2 linked regions of the Aquibium oceanicum genome follow. The protein of the gene in region 2 interacts with the protein of the main gene of each other region in a pairwise test. Links are inferred from orthologs where the notes say so. Each region holds a gene or a part of one and is shown on either strand. Other genes may lie near its edges.

Region 1 (8,003 bases), 370 kb from region 2 along the record:
CAGCCGGTTCCTCTGTTCGTCGCCGTCGCGGATGACGGCCAACCGCACCTCCCGGTCTTCGAGCCGCGGCATCGCGGGCGCCATGAAGCGCGGGTTGAAGAAGACGTTGGGCTCGATGGTGCGCGCGCACAGGAAGTCGAGTTCCTCGACGAGGTCGAAACCCGCCGAGGCCGGATAGATGGCCAGCCGCCGTTGCGCGCCGCCGGCCGCGGTCAGCTCCGCAGCCGCCTGCTCGGCCGGCTGCGTCGTGATGCCGGCCAGGCTCGCGATCATCGCGCCCGATGGGCTGCCGCTCGCTTCTTCGAGGATGGGGACCGCCGCCATGTCAGGATTTTCCGTTCTGGTGGGCTGGGACGAATATCATCATGACGATGCCGAGCTTCTTCCACACGACCAGCGCCAGCGCGCAGGCCTCCACGACCATCGCCAGGCTGGTGGCGAGCGCCGCCCCCCACAGGCCGTAGGAGGGGATGAGCGCGAAGTTGAGGGCGACGTTGAGCGCCAGCGTCACCGCGAAGACGACGGCGCAGACGTTCTGGTTGCCGGTCATGGTCAAAAGGCTTTCCGCCGGTCCGACGGCGGCACGCGCCACCACGCCGATCACCAGCACGAAGAGCAGCGGGTAGCCGGCCTCGAAGCCGGGTCCGAACAGCCGCAGCATCGGGTCGCCGATCGCCAGCACCACCAACGCCATGAACAGCGACGGCCAGAAGGTCCACGACACCGTCTCGCGGGCGAAGTCGCTCAGTTCCTCCGCGCCGCTGCCGTGCGAGATGCGGGCGTAGCGCTGCGCGGCGCCGGTCTTGACCGCGAAATAGACGAAATGCACCAGCGCCAGCGTCTTCACGGCCGCATAGTAGATCGCGACGTCGTCGGGAGCCATGAAGCGGCCGACCATCAGCACGTCGGCGTTGGTCAACAGGAAGAAGAACCCCTCGACCAGGAAGATCGGCATCGACACCGCGATCCACGCCCGCGGCAGATAGCGGCGCGGGCCGGGTTCCGCCCGCTGGTCGGCGCGCGTCGAAACCGTCACGAGTTGCCACAGCGTGGTGGCGTAGGTGGCGAGAATGGCCGCCGTGATCGCCGTCTTCGCGTCGGGCGAAAAGCCCAGCGCCAGCGCGGTCGCCATGAACAGCAGGATCAGGATCGGACGGACGAGATAGGTCGGCGAGAGCGCCGACAGCGCCCAGGCGTTGGCGCGCGAGATGCCCTGCAGGGTATCGGACAGGGTGATCATCGGCAGGCAGATCAGGCCGAGATAGAACGGCACGACGTAGTAGCTTTCGAGCGACGGGGAAAACCACCACAGCCCCGCCAGTCCCACCCCGGCCACCGCCGTCGACGACAGCAGCGTGAAGACCCGGCTGGCGAACAGGATGCCGCGCATTTCCGCCCACATGCCGCGCTCCCGGTATTCGGGGATGAAGCGGATCACGGAGGTGTGGAAGCCGAAGCAGGCGAGGTTGCCGAGGATGATCATCGTCACCCAGACCAGCACGAAGATGCCGTACTCGAACGAACCCATCCAGCGGGCGAGAAGCACCTGGCTGATGAAGGCGATGGCCGCGTTGACGATGCGGATGGCGAAGGCGATCACCGACATGCGGCCGGCTTCGCCGCGCTCGTCGGTGGCCAGGAACAGCTCGTCTGCATGGCGCAGCCAGGGCTGCACCGCCGAAGCCAGTCGCTCCGGCAGCAGTCTCTCGGCTGTCGTTGCCGCGGAAAAACGCACGCTACCCGTACTCCAAACCATGCGAGTGCTTGGTCGAGCGATAGCAGGGACAGTTTAAGAAACGGTTCGGCGGACCTTGCCGCGCGGCTACGGCACGCCGGTTCAGCAAGCCGATTGACAAGAACAGGTTTCAGCAAGCTAGTTTAGCGAGGGCGGGCTGAGCCAGAACGTGCGTCGCGCCCCCGGAAACACGAACATGCGGTATGCATATGCAGCAGGCCTTGCAGTATTGACATCCATCTGGTGTGGCTCTGCCACGGCGGAAACGACCCTCTGTACCGAGATCACCTCGGTCCCCGTCACGATAAAGGCGCAGGGGATCTATTGTTTCAAGAAGGACCTGACGTCCTCTGTTGCCTCCGGAAACATCATCCAGATCAACGCCAGCAACGTCACCATCGACATGAATGGCCGCAAGCTGGGCGGGTTCACGGCCGGCGCGAACACACAGGCGGTGGGCATAGCGGCCACCAACAGGCGCAACATCACTCTGCGAAACGGCACGGTCCAGGGGTTCCGGCGCGGGATCGTCATCGACGGCACCACGGACTCGACGGGGTATGTCCTCGAGGACCTGCGGATCGAGGGCAACACACAGACGGGCATCGAAGTCGGTGGCACGAACGGGATCGTCCGCAACAATCTGGTCACGAACACCGGATTGGCATCGCTGGTGAACAATACCGCGATAGGTATCTTGCTCAAGGATTCCAGCCGGGCCGTCGTTCGCGGCAACCTGATCAGCTACGTCCTCGGGACGAGCCAAGCTCGCGGCGTGTCGGTGAACGGCAGCTCGATGGTGGAAATATCCGACAACACTATTCTTGATGTAGGCGCGGCTTATGGGGGCAATTTCGGAATCCATGCGAGGGATACCACCGCCATTACCGTGGCCGGCAATCGTCTGCTCAATCTGGTCAGTAACTATACTTCGATCGGCTTCTACGAATCCGAGCTTGTCGACGGATTCGACTGCTACGACAACTCCACGCGCGGCTATCAATATGGGCAGTCGGGCTGCGACTTCAGCGTGAACAACCAGTTCCACTGAGACATTCGCCAGCGAACACGGACGCCCAACGCTACCAGCGCCTATGGGTGGCTGCTGTACGGGGAACCGGATCGAAGGGCGCGGCGGGAGCGCCTCGCCTCAGGCGAAGGTACCGTGGCAGTGCTTGTACTTCTTGCCCGAGCCGCAGGGGCAGGCCTCGTTGCGGCCGACCTTGCCCCAGGTCGAGGGATCGTTGGGATCGCGCTGCTCGGCCGGCACGATGCGGTTGGACTCCTGGCGCACCAGCATCGCCGTGTCTCCGGCCTCGTCGAACTCGTCCTCGCCGGTCGTCGCGTCCGTGTGGTGGCCTTCGCCCTGCGGGACCTGCGGGGGAGGGGCGTCGGCCGCCTCGCGCACCAGTTCGACGCGCATCAGCTGTGCCGTAACCGCCTGGCGCAGGTTGCCCAGCATCGCCTGGAACAGCTCGAAGGCTTCCGATTTGTACTCGTTCAGCGGATCGCGCTGGGCGTAGCCGCGGAAACCGACCACCGAGCGCAGGTGGTCGAGGTTGACCAGGTGCTCGCGCCACAGATGGTCGAGCGTCTGCAGCAGGATCGATTTCTCGACATAGACCATGACGTCGCCGCCGAAGCGCTCGGCCCGCTCGCTCGCCGCCGCGTTGGCGGCGGCCGTGATGCGCTCGTGGATCGCCTCTTCGGCGATGCCTTCCTCCTGCGCCCACTCCTCGACCGGCAGGTCGAGGTTGAGGAAGGAGCGCACGCCTTCCTTCAGGCCGGCGACGTCCCACTGCTCGGCATAGGCGTTTTCGGGGATGTGCTTGGCCACCAGGTCGTCGATGACGTCCTGGCGCATCTCGCCGACGGTCTCGGAGAGGTTCTCCCCGTCCATCAGGTCCTTGCGCTGCTCGAACACGACCTTGCGCTGGTCGTTCATCACGTCGTCGTACTTGAGCAGGTTCTTGCGGATGTCGAAGTTGCGCGCCTCGACCTTCTTCTGAGCCTTCTCCAGCGCCTTGTTGATCCAGGGATGGATGATGGCCTCGTCTTCCTTGAGGCCGAGCTTCTGCAGCATGCCGTCCATCCGGTCGGAGCCGAAGATGCGCATCAGGTCGTCCTGTAGCGACAGGAAGAACTTCGACCGGCCGGGATCGCCCTGGCGGCCGGAGCGGCCGCGCAGCTGGTTGTCGATGCGCCGCGATTCGTGGCGTTCGGTCGCCAGCACGTAGAGCCCGCCGGCGGCGAGCGACTCGGCCTTCAGCCGCTGCACGTCGTCGCGGATCGCCTGTTCCTTCGCAGCGCGCTCGGCGCCCTCGGGCATGTCGGCCAGTTCCTGGGCGATGCGCATGTCGGCATTGCCGCCGAGCTGGATGTCGGTGCCGCGTCCGGCCATGTTGGTGGCGATGGTTATGGCGCCCGGCTTGCCGGCCTGGGCGACGATCTGCGCCTCGCGCTCGTGGTGGCGGGCGTTCAGGATCTCGAAGGTCGACACCCCTTCCTTGCGCAGCCGCTCGGCGAGCAGTTCGGATTTCTCGATCGACGTGGTGCCCACCAGGATCGGCTGGCCCCGGGAATGGGCGTCCTTGATCTCGCGGGCGATGGCGCGGAACTTCTCCTCGACGGTGCGGTAGACCTCGTCGTCCTCGTCCAGGCGCGCCACGGGAAGGTTGGTGGGGATCTCGGAGACGCCGAGCCCGTAGATGTTGCCGAACTCCTCCGCTTCCGTCGAGGCCGTGCCGGTCATGCCGGCCAGCTTGGAATACATGCGGAAGTAGTTCTGGAAGGTGATCGAGGCCAGCGTCTGGTTTTCGGGCTGGACCTTGACGTGCTCCTTGGCCTCCAGCGCCTGGTGCAGGCCCTCGGAATAGCGGCGGCCGGGCATCATGCGCCCGGTGAACTCGTCGATGATGACGATCTCGCCGTTGCGGACGATGTAGTCTTTATCGCGCTGGAACAGCCGGTGCGCCTTCAGCGCGTTGTTGACGTGGTGGACGATCGAAACGTTCTCGACGTCGTAGAGCGACGCGCCCTTGAGCAGCCCGGCGTCGCGCAGGAGGTTCTCCAGCTTCTCGGTGCCTTCCTCGGTGAAGGTCGCCGTGCGCTGCTTCTCGTCGACCTCGAAGTCTGGATCGCTGAGCAGCGGGATGAACGTGTCGATCTGGTTGTAGAGGTCGGAGCGGTCCTCGAGCGGCCCGGAGATGATCAGCGGCGTGCGCGCCTCGTCGATCAGGATCGAGTCCACCTCGTCGACGATCGCGTAATTGTGACCGCGCTGCACCATCTGGGCGCGCTCGTACTTCATGTTGTCGCGCAGGTAGTCGAAACCGAGCTCGTTGTTGGTCCCGTAGGTCACGTCGCAGCCATAGGCGGCCTTGCGCTGCTCGTCCGACATGCCATGCACGATGACGCCGGTGGTAAGCCCCAGGAAGGAATAGACGCGGCCCATCCATTCGGAGTCACGGGTGGCGAGATAGTCGTTCACGGTGACGACATGCACGCCCTTGCCGCCCAGCGCGTTCAGGTAGACCGGAAGCGTCGCCACCAGGGTCTTGCCCTCGCCGGTGCGCATCTCGGCGATGCCGCCGTCGTGCAAGACCATGCCGCCGATGAGCTGGACGTCGAAGGGCCGCAGCCCCAGCGCCCTGCGCGCCGCCTCGCGTGCGACGGCGAATGCGGGCACCAGGAGATCGTCGAGCGACCGCCCTTCGGCGATCTGGGCGCGGAACTCGGCCGTCTTGCCCTTCAGCGCCTCGTCGGACAGCGCCGTCATCTCCGCTTCGAGCGCGTTGATCGCCTCCACCCGGGGACGAAGTCCCTTGATCCGGCGATCGTTGGAGGAGCCGAATACCTTGCGGGCGAGAGCACCGAGACTGACCATCAGCTGGTCCTTTCGAACAGAAACATCTTCCGGCCGGAACCGGCAGGACCGTGCCTGGTATGGAGTTTAGGGCAGATCCACAATCAAAAAAGCGCCCGGAAACGGTTCTGGACGCAGGGACGAAGGACAGATAAGAGGGGGCGAAAGCGATGTCAACGCTGACCGCGAGCGGCCCGGGCCGCCAATTTCCGCCTCATTCGGGCGCGACAGGCTGCGCCTTCGTCATTTCCATCTGGAGAAACTCCATGCGTGTGCCTTTCGACCTTCGTCTCCTGTCCGCATGTGCGTTGGCCGCGGGCTTGTCCGTCGCAGCGCCGCTCGGCGCGCTCGCGCAGGACAGCACTGCCCCGGCCCAGGAGACCCCGGCCGCGGCGGCACCCGAGACCCCGTCGCCCGACACCGTGATCGCGACCGTCAACGGCGCCGACGTCACGGAGGGCGAACTCGATATGGCGCTCAACGACCTGGGCGAGCAGTTCGCACAGCTGCCGGCCGAGCAGAAGCGGGCGGCTGCGCTGTCGGCGGTCATCGAGATCCGGCTTCTCGCCCAGCAGGCGGCCGACGCCGGACTGGGAGAGAACGAGGCGTTCAAGCAGCGCATGGCGTTCCTGCGCGAACGCGCCCTGCACAGCGCCTTCGTCGAGCAGAAGGTCGCCGCCGAGGTGACGGACGAGGCGGTCCGTGCGCGCTACGACAAGGAAGTCGCCGCGACCCCGCCGACCAACGAGATCCGCGCCCGGCACATCCTCGTCAAGACCAAGGAAGAAGCCGAGGCGATCATCGCGCAGCTCGAGGGCGGCGGCGACTTCGAGGCGATCGCCAAGGAGAAGTCCACCGACGGCGCGGCGCCGCAGGGCGGCGACCTCGGCTATTTCGGCCCTGGGCAGATGGTGCCTGCCTTCGAGAAGGCTGCCTTTGCCCTCGAGGTCGGGGAGTACTCGAAGGAGCCGGTCGAGACCGACTTCGGCTTCCACGTTATCAAGGTGGAAGACAAGCGCACGCAGCAGCCTCCGGCCTTCGATCAGGTGAAGGACCAGGTCCGCTCGCTGCTGTTCCGCGAAAAGTACTTCGAGATGGTTCAGTCCGCTCGCTCGGCGGCCGAGATCGACGTCAAGGACCCCGCGCTCAAGGAGGCGGTCGGCAAGATCGACGCGGCGCAGTAGTTCGCGACGCCCGGACCGACGCCCATGTCCAGCTCCGTCTCTCCGCTCGCTCCGAAGAAATTCGTCACCCTGCCGCCGGTCGACGGCGTCAGGATCGCCACGGCCGAGGCCGGCATCAAGTACAAGGGACGCACCGACCTCCTCGTCATGGCCTTCGACGAGGGCACGTCGGTCGCCGGCGTGCTCACGCGCTCGAAGTGCCCCTCCGCGCCGGTCGATTTCTGCCGTGAGAACCTGGCCGGCGGCAAGGGGCGCATCCTCGTCGTCAATTCCGGCAACGCCAACGCCTTCACCGGAAAGAAGGGCAAGACGGCCACGGCCGCGACGGCAAAGGCCGCCGCCGCGGCTGCCGGATGCGGTGAGAACGAGGTCTACCTCGCCTCTACCGGCGTCATCGGCGAACCGCTCGACGCGGGCAAGTTCTCGCACCTGCTGGAAAGCCTCGCCGCCGACGCCTCGCCCGACCGGTGGGCCGACGCCGGCAAGGCGATCATGACCACCGACACCTACCCGAAATACGCCACCGCGAAGGTGGCGCTCGGTGATGTCGAGGTCACCATCAACGGCATCGCCAAGGGCGCGGGCATGATCGCGCCCGACATGGCGACCATGCTTTCCTTCGTCGCCACCGACGCACCGATCGCCGCGCCGGTTCTCAAGGACCTTTTGACCCGCGGCGCCAACCGCAGTTTCAACGCGGTGACGGTCGACAGCGACACCTCGACCAGCGACACGCTGCTCATCTTCGCCACCGGCGCCGCCGCCCGGCGCGGCGCTCCGTCGATCACGGCGCTCGACGATCCGCAACTCGTCCCGTTCAAGCGGGCGCTGAACCGCCTTCTGAAGGATCTTGCCCTGCAGGTGGTGCGCGACGGGGAAGGCGCGCGCAAGGAGATCGAGATCAGCGTCGCGGGCGCGAAGTCGTCGCGTTCGGCAAAGCGCATCGCGCTGTCGATCGCCAACTCCCCGCTCGTCAAGACCGCCGTCGCCGGCGAGGACGCCAACTGGGGGCGCGTCGTCATGGCGGTCGGCAAGGCCGGCGAGCCGGCCGAGCGGGATCTCCTGTCGATCTCCTTCGGCGACCACCGTGTCGCCCACGAGGGCGAACGCGATCCGTCCTATTCGGAAGAGGCGGTTTCCGAATACATGAAGGGCGACCGCATCAGGATCGGAGTCGAACTCGGCATCGGGCAAGGCAAGGCCACGGTCTGGACCTGCG
Region 2 (7,274 bases):
AGCGTATAGATGTTGGAGTTTCCGTCGTCGCGCAGCAGGCTCATGATCACCTTCTGGCCGTCCGGCGAGAAGCGCGGCGCGAAGGTCATGCCCGGGAAGTTGCCGACGAGTTCGCGCTGCCCCGTCTCGAGCTGCAGCAGGTAGACCTGCGGCTGGCCGCTCTCGTAGGACATGTAGGTGATTTCCTGTCGGTTCGGCGAGAAGCGCGGCGTCAGCGAGATGGCCCGCCCGTCGGACAGGAAGCGGGCATTCGCGCCGTCCTGGTCCATGATGGCCAGCCGCTTGGTGCGCTGGTTCTTCGGTCCGGATTCGTCGATGAAGACGATGCGCGTGTCGAAATAGCCCTTCTCGCCCGTCAGCCGCTCGTAGATCGCATCGGCGATGATGTGCGCGATGCGTCTCTTGTTGGCCTGCGAGGCGAAGAACTGCTCGCCCGAAAGCTGCTGCCCGGCGAAGGTGTCCCACAGGCGGTACTCGGCGCGGATGCGGCCGTCCGGCTCCTGGCTTACGCGTCCCGTCACCAGCGCCTGCGCGTTGATGACCTTCCAGTCCTCGAAGCGCGGGGCGGCGTCCGGATTGGAGATCTTCTCGATGAAGGCGGCCCGGTCGATGGGCGCGAACAGGCCCGAGCGCTGCAGGTCGGCCGCGACGATGCCCGAAATCTCGGCGCCGAGCGCGTCGGCCGACAGGAAGTCGGTGATCGCGATGGGCAGCGGCTCGACCACGCCCTTGTTGACGTCGATCTCGACCAGGGCCCGCGCCGGGACGATCGTCCCGCCCGAGACGGCCGCGATCATGGCCGCAGCGACCAGAAGAGGTTTGAGGAGAGGTTTCATGCCGTGCCCTTCTTCATTCCGTAGCGCGGAGAAAACCGCGAAAATCCGTGTGTTGCCGGTAGCCGCGAACCATGATCAGAACATGTCGGTGGGGTCGAAATTCACCACGACCTCGGCCCAGACGTCCTCCTTGCCCTGCGGCAGGATAAAGCCTCTCTGGTCGCATTTCTGGACGGCGCGCACCGCGCTCTCGTCGAACTGGCGGTTGCCGCTGGAGGCGATGACCTCCGGCATTCCTTCCAGGCGTCCGCCGGGCGCGACGTTGAACCGGATGGAGGCGCGCAGGTCCGACGCGCCTTCGGCTCCCGCCGGTATGCTCCAGCAGCCGGAGAATTGGTTTCGCAGCGCGTCCAGTTCGCTCTGCGATAGCTTCTCGCCGGTCTTACGCTTGCCGCCGAGCGCGGCCTCCTGGGTCGACCGCTTCGCGCCGCCACCCGAGGCCTTGTCCTTGTTCAGGAGCGCGGCGACGTCCTGGAGAAGATCGTCGGACTTCTTTTCCTGCGCCGGCGCCTGGGCCTGCTTCTGGGCGGGCTCTTCGGCATCCTTGCGCTCGGGCGTCTTGGCGGTCTGCGCCTGCGCCGGCTGCGGCCTCGGTCGCGCCTCGGGACGCGGCGCGCTTTCGGGCAACGCGGCTTCCTGTGCTTCCTCGGCCTCGGCGGGAACGGGTTCCGGCGACGGTTCGGGTTCGGCTTCCTGCTGCGGCTGCGGCTCCGGTTCCGGCGCCGGGTCGGGCTCGACCTCCTGCGGCGGCTCGGGCTGCGGCGTCACCTCGGTGGCCGGCACGGGTTCGGGCTTCGGCTCCGGCTTCGCCGGTTCCGGTTCCGGGACGGGATCGGGGATCGGCGCGGGTTCGGGCGCGGGCTCCGGCAAGGCGGCCGTCTCGACGGGACGCGGCTTGGGATCTGGGGTCGGCGGCGCGGGGGTGTCCACCGTGTTGTCGCCCACCTGCTCGGCATTCTCCACCGGCTCGGGACGGGTCGTAGGCACCGGCGCGGGCGCCTCGGCGGCGGGCGCTTCCCTCTCGCCGACCTGCGCCTGGCTGATCTCCTCGATCGGCACGATCTCGACGGGGAAGGATTCGACGTCCATCACCTCGAAGGCGCGCGGCGCCGACAGCGAGAACAGCCCGACACCGAGCAGCACCGCATGCAGGATCGTCGATGTGACGAGACCGGCCTTCATCGCGGCTAGCTGTCCTGCTCCTGCAGGGTGACGAGGCCGAGATTGTGGAACCCCGCCGCCGAGATGCGCGCCATCACGCGCATCACCGTTCCGTAGTCGGCGCTCTTGTCGCCGCGCACGTATATCCGCTCCTCGTAGCCGGTTTTGGAAATGGCCTCGAGCTTCGCCACGATTTCCTCGAGCGGTATCTCGGTCTCCTGGAGGTAGATCTGCCCCTTGTCGTTGACCGACACGGTGATCGGCTGCGTGTCGGCATTCAGCGCCTTGGCCTGCGTCTCCGGCAGGTCGATCGGAACGCCGACCGTGAGCAGCGGCGCCGCCACCATGAAGATGATCAGGAGCACAAGCATCACGTCCACGAAGGGCGTGACGTTGATTTCGGATATCAGCCCGTGGTGCCGCCCCCGGCGCCTGTGGCCGCGCGTGCCCCGACCGCCGGATTGTCCTACAGACATGCCCATCGCAAACTTTCTCCCTCAGGCGCGCTGAGCGACCTTCTCATCGATCTGCCGCGACAGTATGGCCGAGAATTCGTCGGCGAAGCCTTCCATCCGCACCGCCAGCTTTCCGGCGTCGGACGACAGCTTGTTGTAGGCCACGACCGCGGGAATGGCCGCCAGGAGGCCGATCGCAGTGGCGAGCAGCGCCTCGGCGATGCCGGGCGCCACGACCGCGAGGCTGGTCGACTTCGACCCGGCGATCGCCTGGAAGGAGGTCATGATGCCGACCACTGTGCCGAACAGGCCGATGAAGGGCGCCGCCGATCCGATGGTCGCGAGGAAGCCGAGCCGGCCCTCGAGCCGCTCCATCTCGCGCGTCAGGGCGAGGTCCATGGCCTTGTCGATGCGCGTCTGCAACCCGAGCGGCGCGCGGGCGCCCTTCTCGAAGCTTTTCTTCCATTCGCGCATGGCAGCGACGAAGATCGAGCCCATGCCCGTGGTGTTGCGCTCCGACAGCGTGCGGTAGAGTTCTTCCAGCGACTGCCCCGACCAGAAGGTCTGCTCGAAACGGTTGAGCGCCAGACGCATGCGGCCATAGGCGATGATCTTGTCGATGATGATCGCCCAGGTCCAGATCGACGCCCCGAGCAGTCCGATCATGACCAGCTTCACGATCCAGCCGGCCTGCCAGAAGAGCGCCCATACCGATAGGCTTGCGGACGGCTCTGCGAGAGCGAGAGTTTCCATGAAAGTCCTGTCCTAGTGTGAACCGCCGGCCGGGTCGCCCACGCAACTTGCCCCTGCTCGACCGGAACCGCACGGTTTTCCGGCCATCGTTCCCGACGCTATCGCGGCCTTTTCCGCAGGAATCTTGGTGAAACGAAGGCGTGCGGCATCGTCGGCATTCTACCGATCCGATTCATGGAGGATTATGGTTAACGAGGCGTTAGGAACAGAGGCGCGGCTCAGCCGGCACTGCCCGGCATGAATGCCGCGGTCCACTCCCTAGGAAAGCGCCGCGGCCTGCCGCCCTCGCCCACGATCGCCGCCTCCACCTTCGCCCCGATCAGCACGGTACCGTCGCGCAGGATGCGCTGGCCCATGACGATGCGCGCCCCCGAAATGCTTTCGGTCCGCGTCTCGATGGTCAGCACGTCGTCCATTCTCGCGGGCGAGCGGAAATCGATCTCCATGCGCCGCACCACCCAGACGATCTTTTCGCCCTCGGCGCCGGCCGCCAGTTCGGTATGGTGGACGCCGCAGAGCCGCAGGAAATCCGACCTGCCCCGCTCCAGGAATTCGAGATAGCGCGCGTGGTAGACGAAGCCGGAGAAATCCGTGTCGGCGTAGTAGACGCGCGCCGACAGCCGGTGGCCGTCCGCAGTGATTTCGCCCGACAGGCCGGTCTCGCGTTCACCATGATCCGCCATCGCGCTTTCCTTCGGAGGTTCGCTCTGCCATGTCTCGCCGCATGCGGCACCTTGCGACCTCGATGGCATTTCGCCCCGCCTCGATCAAGGCCGGGCCGGGAACGGGCCAGATCGCCCTTGCGCTGAGGCTGGCCCGCTGGGCGCTGGCGATCGCGGTCGCGCTGACCGTTCTGCCCGCGCAGGCCGCGACCTTCCAGGCCCAGCGCGGCATCAATCTCGACATCTGGGTCACCTGGCCCGACGAGAGCCGCTGGGGCGAGGACGGCGTGCTCCTGCCCTTCCCGGAATGGCGCCGCACGCTCGACGCCGTCGGCCTCGAAGGATTGAAAGCCGACGGCTTGGACTTCGTGCGCATCCCGATCGATCCGCGCCCCTTCCTGTCTGACCGTTCTGCGCGGTTCCACGACCGGCTCTACGGCGAGGTGCTCGACGCCGTGCGCCTGGTGGAAGGCGCGGGGCTGAAGGCCATCGTCGACCTGCACCTCTTCCCGACCGGTTCAGGCGGATCGGTCGGCATGGGCCAGGTCATGGACGATCCGGCGCTGTTCGACCGCTACCTCGACGTGGTGCGGCGGATGGCAAGCACGCTGAAGGCCGAGGATCCCGAACGCGTCGCGCTGGAACTGATGAACGAGCCCGTGGCCGAATGCGGCCCGGGCGACGCCGCCTGGCCCGAGCGGCTGCAACGCCTCTACGCCGCCGCGCGCGCTTCGGCCACGCGGCTGACCCTGGTGCTGACAGGCGCCTGCTGGGGCACGGCGGAAGGGCTTGCCGTCATCGACCCGGCGCAGATCCCCGATGACAACGTCATCTGGTCCTTCCACACCTACGCGCCGTTCCTCCTGACGCATCAGGGCGCGACCTGGTCCGGCGACTTCATCCGCTACGTCACCGGCATCCCCTACCCGCCCCATGCCGTGCCGCGCGCCGAACTCGACGCGGCGGTCGAGCAGGCGCGTGCGAAAATTCGCGCGGAGGCGCCATGGCTGCGCCAGTCCGGCATGCTCGCCTATCTCGACGAACAGATCGCGGCCATCGATACGCGGGAGGAACTGGAGGCCGCCATGGCCGAACCCTTCGACACCGCCGCCGCCTGGGCCGCCCAACACGGCATCGATCCAAAGAACGTCATCCTGGGCGAATTCGGCATGATCCGCCAGGAATGGCAGAACGACTTCGTCATGCCAGCCAAATGGCGCGCCGCCTATCACCGCGACATGATCGCGCTTGCCGAGAAGCATGGCTTCGCATGGTCCATGTGGGGCTATGGCGGCGCGTTCGGCGTGGTGGAGGAGTTCGAGGGCCGACCGGCGGAGGGGGATGTGCTGGGGGTGGTGCGCGGGCTGCCGTAACGGCGAACGCGCACTGTGAGAGGGGACCAGTTTACTTAACTCGGCTCGCATCCCTCTCCCGTTCCGTACCCTAGGAGTTGCCGAACGAGGTAACCTATCTCCGGACCGACACCGGCGCTACTTACCCTCCCCCGCGTCATCTTGGGATATCCATGCCTGCCAGCGCGCGACAAACTCTTCCCATTCGAGCACCTCCTTTGGCCAGTGCGCCGGCCAGTCGGGGTGCTCCGGCGTGACACCGCCGGGCAGGTTAACGCTGGCGTCTCCGAACATCGCGACGATCTGCTCCCTTGACAGCGCCACCTCCGACAGGTCGACATCCTTCACGGTCGCTTTTGACGCCTTTGCGTTCGTGAAGGATGTCGACCTGTCGACCCCCGCCCCTGAGAGGTTCGCGCCATTGAGCCCCGCCCCTATGAGGTACGCGCCATTAATCCCCGCCCCTGAGAGGTTCGCGCCATTGAGCCCCGCCCCTGAGAGGTTCGCGTCATTGAGCCCCGCCCATGTGAGGTCCGCGCCATTGAGCCCCGCCCCTGAGAGGTTCGCGCCATTGAGCCCCGCCATTATAAGATTCGCGCCCTCCAGTCGCGATTCCGCGAAGTTCGCGTGGTCGAACCATCCCTTCGACAGATCGGCGCCCGCAAGGTTGGTCCCGCGCAGGTCGAGCCGGTAGGGGCGCGCGACATCGCGCCAGGCATACAGCTTTGTTCGCCAGCCCGCATTGTCCTCTCGCCATTTCTCGATGGCTGCGGCGTCCTCGCTGAGCGGATATGGCGGATACGCCCCGACGGCTTCTTCGTATGCCGGTGCGCCGCCGCTTTCGCGCGCCCGCTGCCGTTGGCCGCGTCGGCCGATGACGGTGAGCGCCACCTGGATGTCCTCGCGGGGCCGGACCGGACCGTCATCCGCGCCGCGAATGGCTAACGCCTGGCGGAGTTCTTCCTTCCAGGTTTCGAGCGCCTTCATCGACCCGTCGATGTCCCCGAGGTCGAACTCCGGCGGTTCCGGCAGCACCGGCGCCTGCGACGCAGGCGCGTTCTCGCGGATGTAGGCGCAGAGGATCTCCATGATCTGGATATGGTCGCGCAGGCTGTCCTGCGCGATCCGCTCCAGCGCGTAGATGGCGCCGATGCGAACCTCCAGGTTGGGGCGCGTGCGCTCGACCGTCTCGCGGTCGACGAGGTCCGCCCCGTCCGGCCCCTTGTCGACCACCAGCCGCCCCTCGGCGTCGCGCAGCCATCCTCCGTCGTCGCCCTTGCGGTAGCGTGGCGTCTCGATCACCTGCTTTACAGTCTTCTCCGCCCCCAGCCCCTCGACCGCCTTGTTGATGCGGTCGGTGATCATGCCTTGTTCGGCCACGTTCACCGTCTTCTGCGCCACGATCGCGCGCCAGATGACGAAGGGCGCGCCGAGGATCGCCACGACCAGCACGCCCGCCGCCGCCGCGCTGCTCGTGAGGCCCGACCCCTCGGCGGTCGCGACCGCCGGCCCGCCCCGGATCGCGACGAGGAGCAGCGAGAACGCCGCCCCGATGGCCAGCACCACCAGCGCAGCCACGACCGGGACGAGCGCGAGGAGAAGCCAGGTGAAAGCGTGCAGCACCGGCCGGTCGTCGGCGTCCCGCCGCGCCAGCCCGAGCCGGTCCATGCGTGCGACGAGGGCCTTGTGCCAGCTCTCCCGCGTCGCCCACAGATGCGCCAGCCACGCCGCAATGCCGATCAGCGCCGCCGCGAACAGGATCGCGCCGAAAAAGCTCCAGCCGTACAGCGAAAAGGGCAGCGTCAGCGTGATGCTGATCGGTTCCGAACCGCCCGCCAAGGGAACCGCTGGTGTCGTCATCCCCGGTTGCATCCCCCCTCGCCCACCACCGACTATCGCGGCGGGCGGAGACGCGGTCAAGCACGCGGGCCGCGAGGAGCGAGGAGCGAGGAGCGAGGGGCGAGGGGCGAGGGGCGAGGGGGACAGTTTACTTAATTCGGCAGTCGTCAACGGCATCGCAACCAGAGGCGCGAGCCGAATTAAGTAAACTGTCCC

What was found.
Region 1: the proteins of ybgC (region 2) and secA interact in binary tests that used the Escherichia coli proteins (3 or more experiments, as listed by UniProt). The link is inferred for Aquibium oceanicum from one-to-one orthologs.

What each region holds. Positions count from the first base shown.
Region 1 is NZ_CP018171.1:4,717,891-4,725,893, reverse strand. Bases 2,686-5,983 are described here. They hold secA (preprotein translocase subunit SecA), read right to left. Parts: upstream 5,622-5,983; coding sequence 2,886-5,621; downstream 2,686-2,885. Other genes in these bases: BSQ44_RS23005 (peptidylprolyl isomerase), read left to right, coding at 5,867-5,983; BSQ44_RS23015 (right-handed parallel beta-helix repeat-containing protein), read left to right, coding at 2,686-2,786. Outside these bases: BSQ44_RS23025 (GNAT family N-acetyltransferase), read right to left, coding at 1-324; BSQ44_RS23020 (lipopolysaccharide biosynthesis protein), read right to left, coding at 326-1,735; more of BSQ44_RS23015, read left to right, coding at 1,932-2,685; more of BSQ44_RS23005, read left to right, coding at 5,984-6,784; bifunctional glutamate N-acetyltransferase/amino-acid acetyltransferase ArgJ, read left to right, coding at 6,809-8,003. UniProt on the Escherichia coli protein: Required for protein export, interacts with the SecYEG preprotein conducting channel.
Region 2 is NZ_CP018171.1:5,083,003-5,090,276, forward strand. What follows is about bases 2,157-4,890. They hold ybgC (tol-pal system-associated acyl-CoA thioesterase), read right to left. Parts: upstream 3,889-4,890; coding sequence 3,424-3,888; downstream 2,157-3,423. Other genes in these bases: tolR (protein TolR), read right to left, coding at 2,157-2,479; tolQ (protein TolQ), read right to left, coding at 2,495-3,205; BSQ44_RS24930 (glycoside hydrolase family 5 protein), read left to right, coding at 3,918-4,890. In the rest of the region: Tol-Pal system beta propeller repeat protein TolB, read right to left, coding at 1-797; BSQ44_RS24910 (TonB family protein), read right to left, coding at 912-2,018; more of tolR, read right to left, coding at 2,024-2,156; more of BSQ44_RS24930, read left to right, coding at 4,891-5,240; BSQ44_RS27350 (pentapeptide repeat-containing protein), read right to left, coding at 5,358-7,139.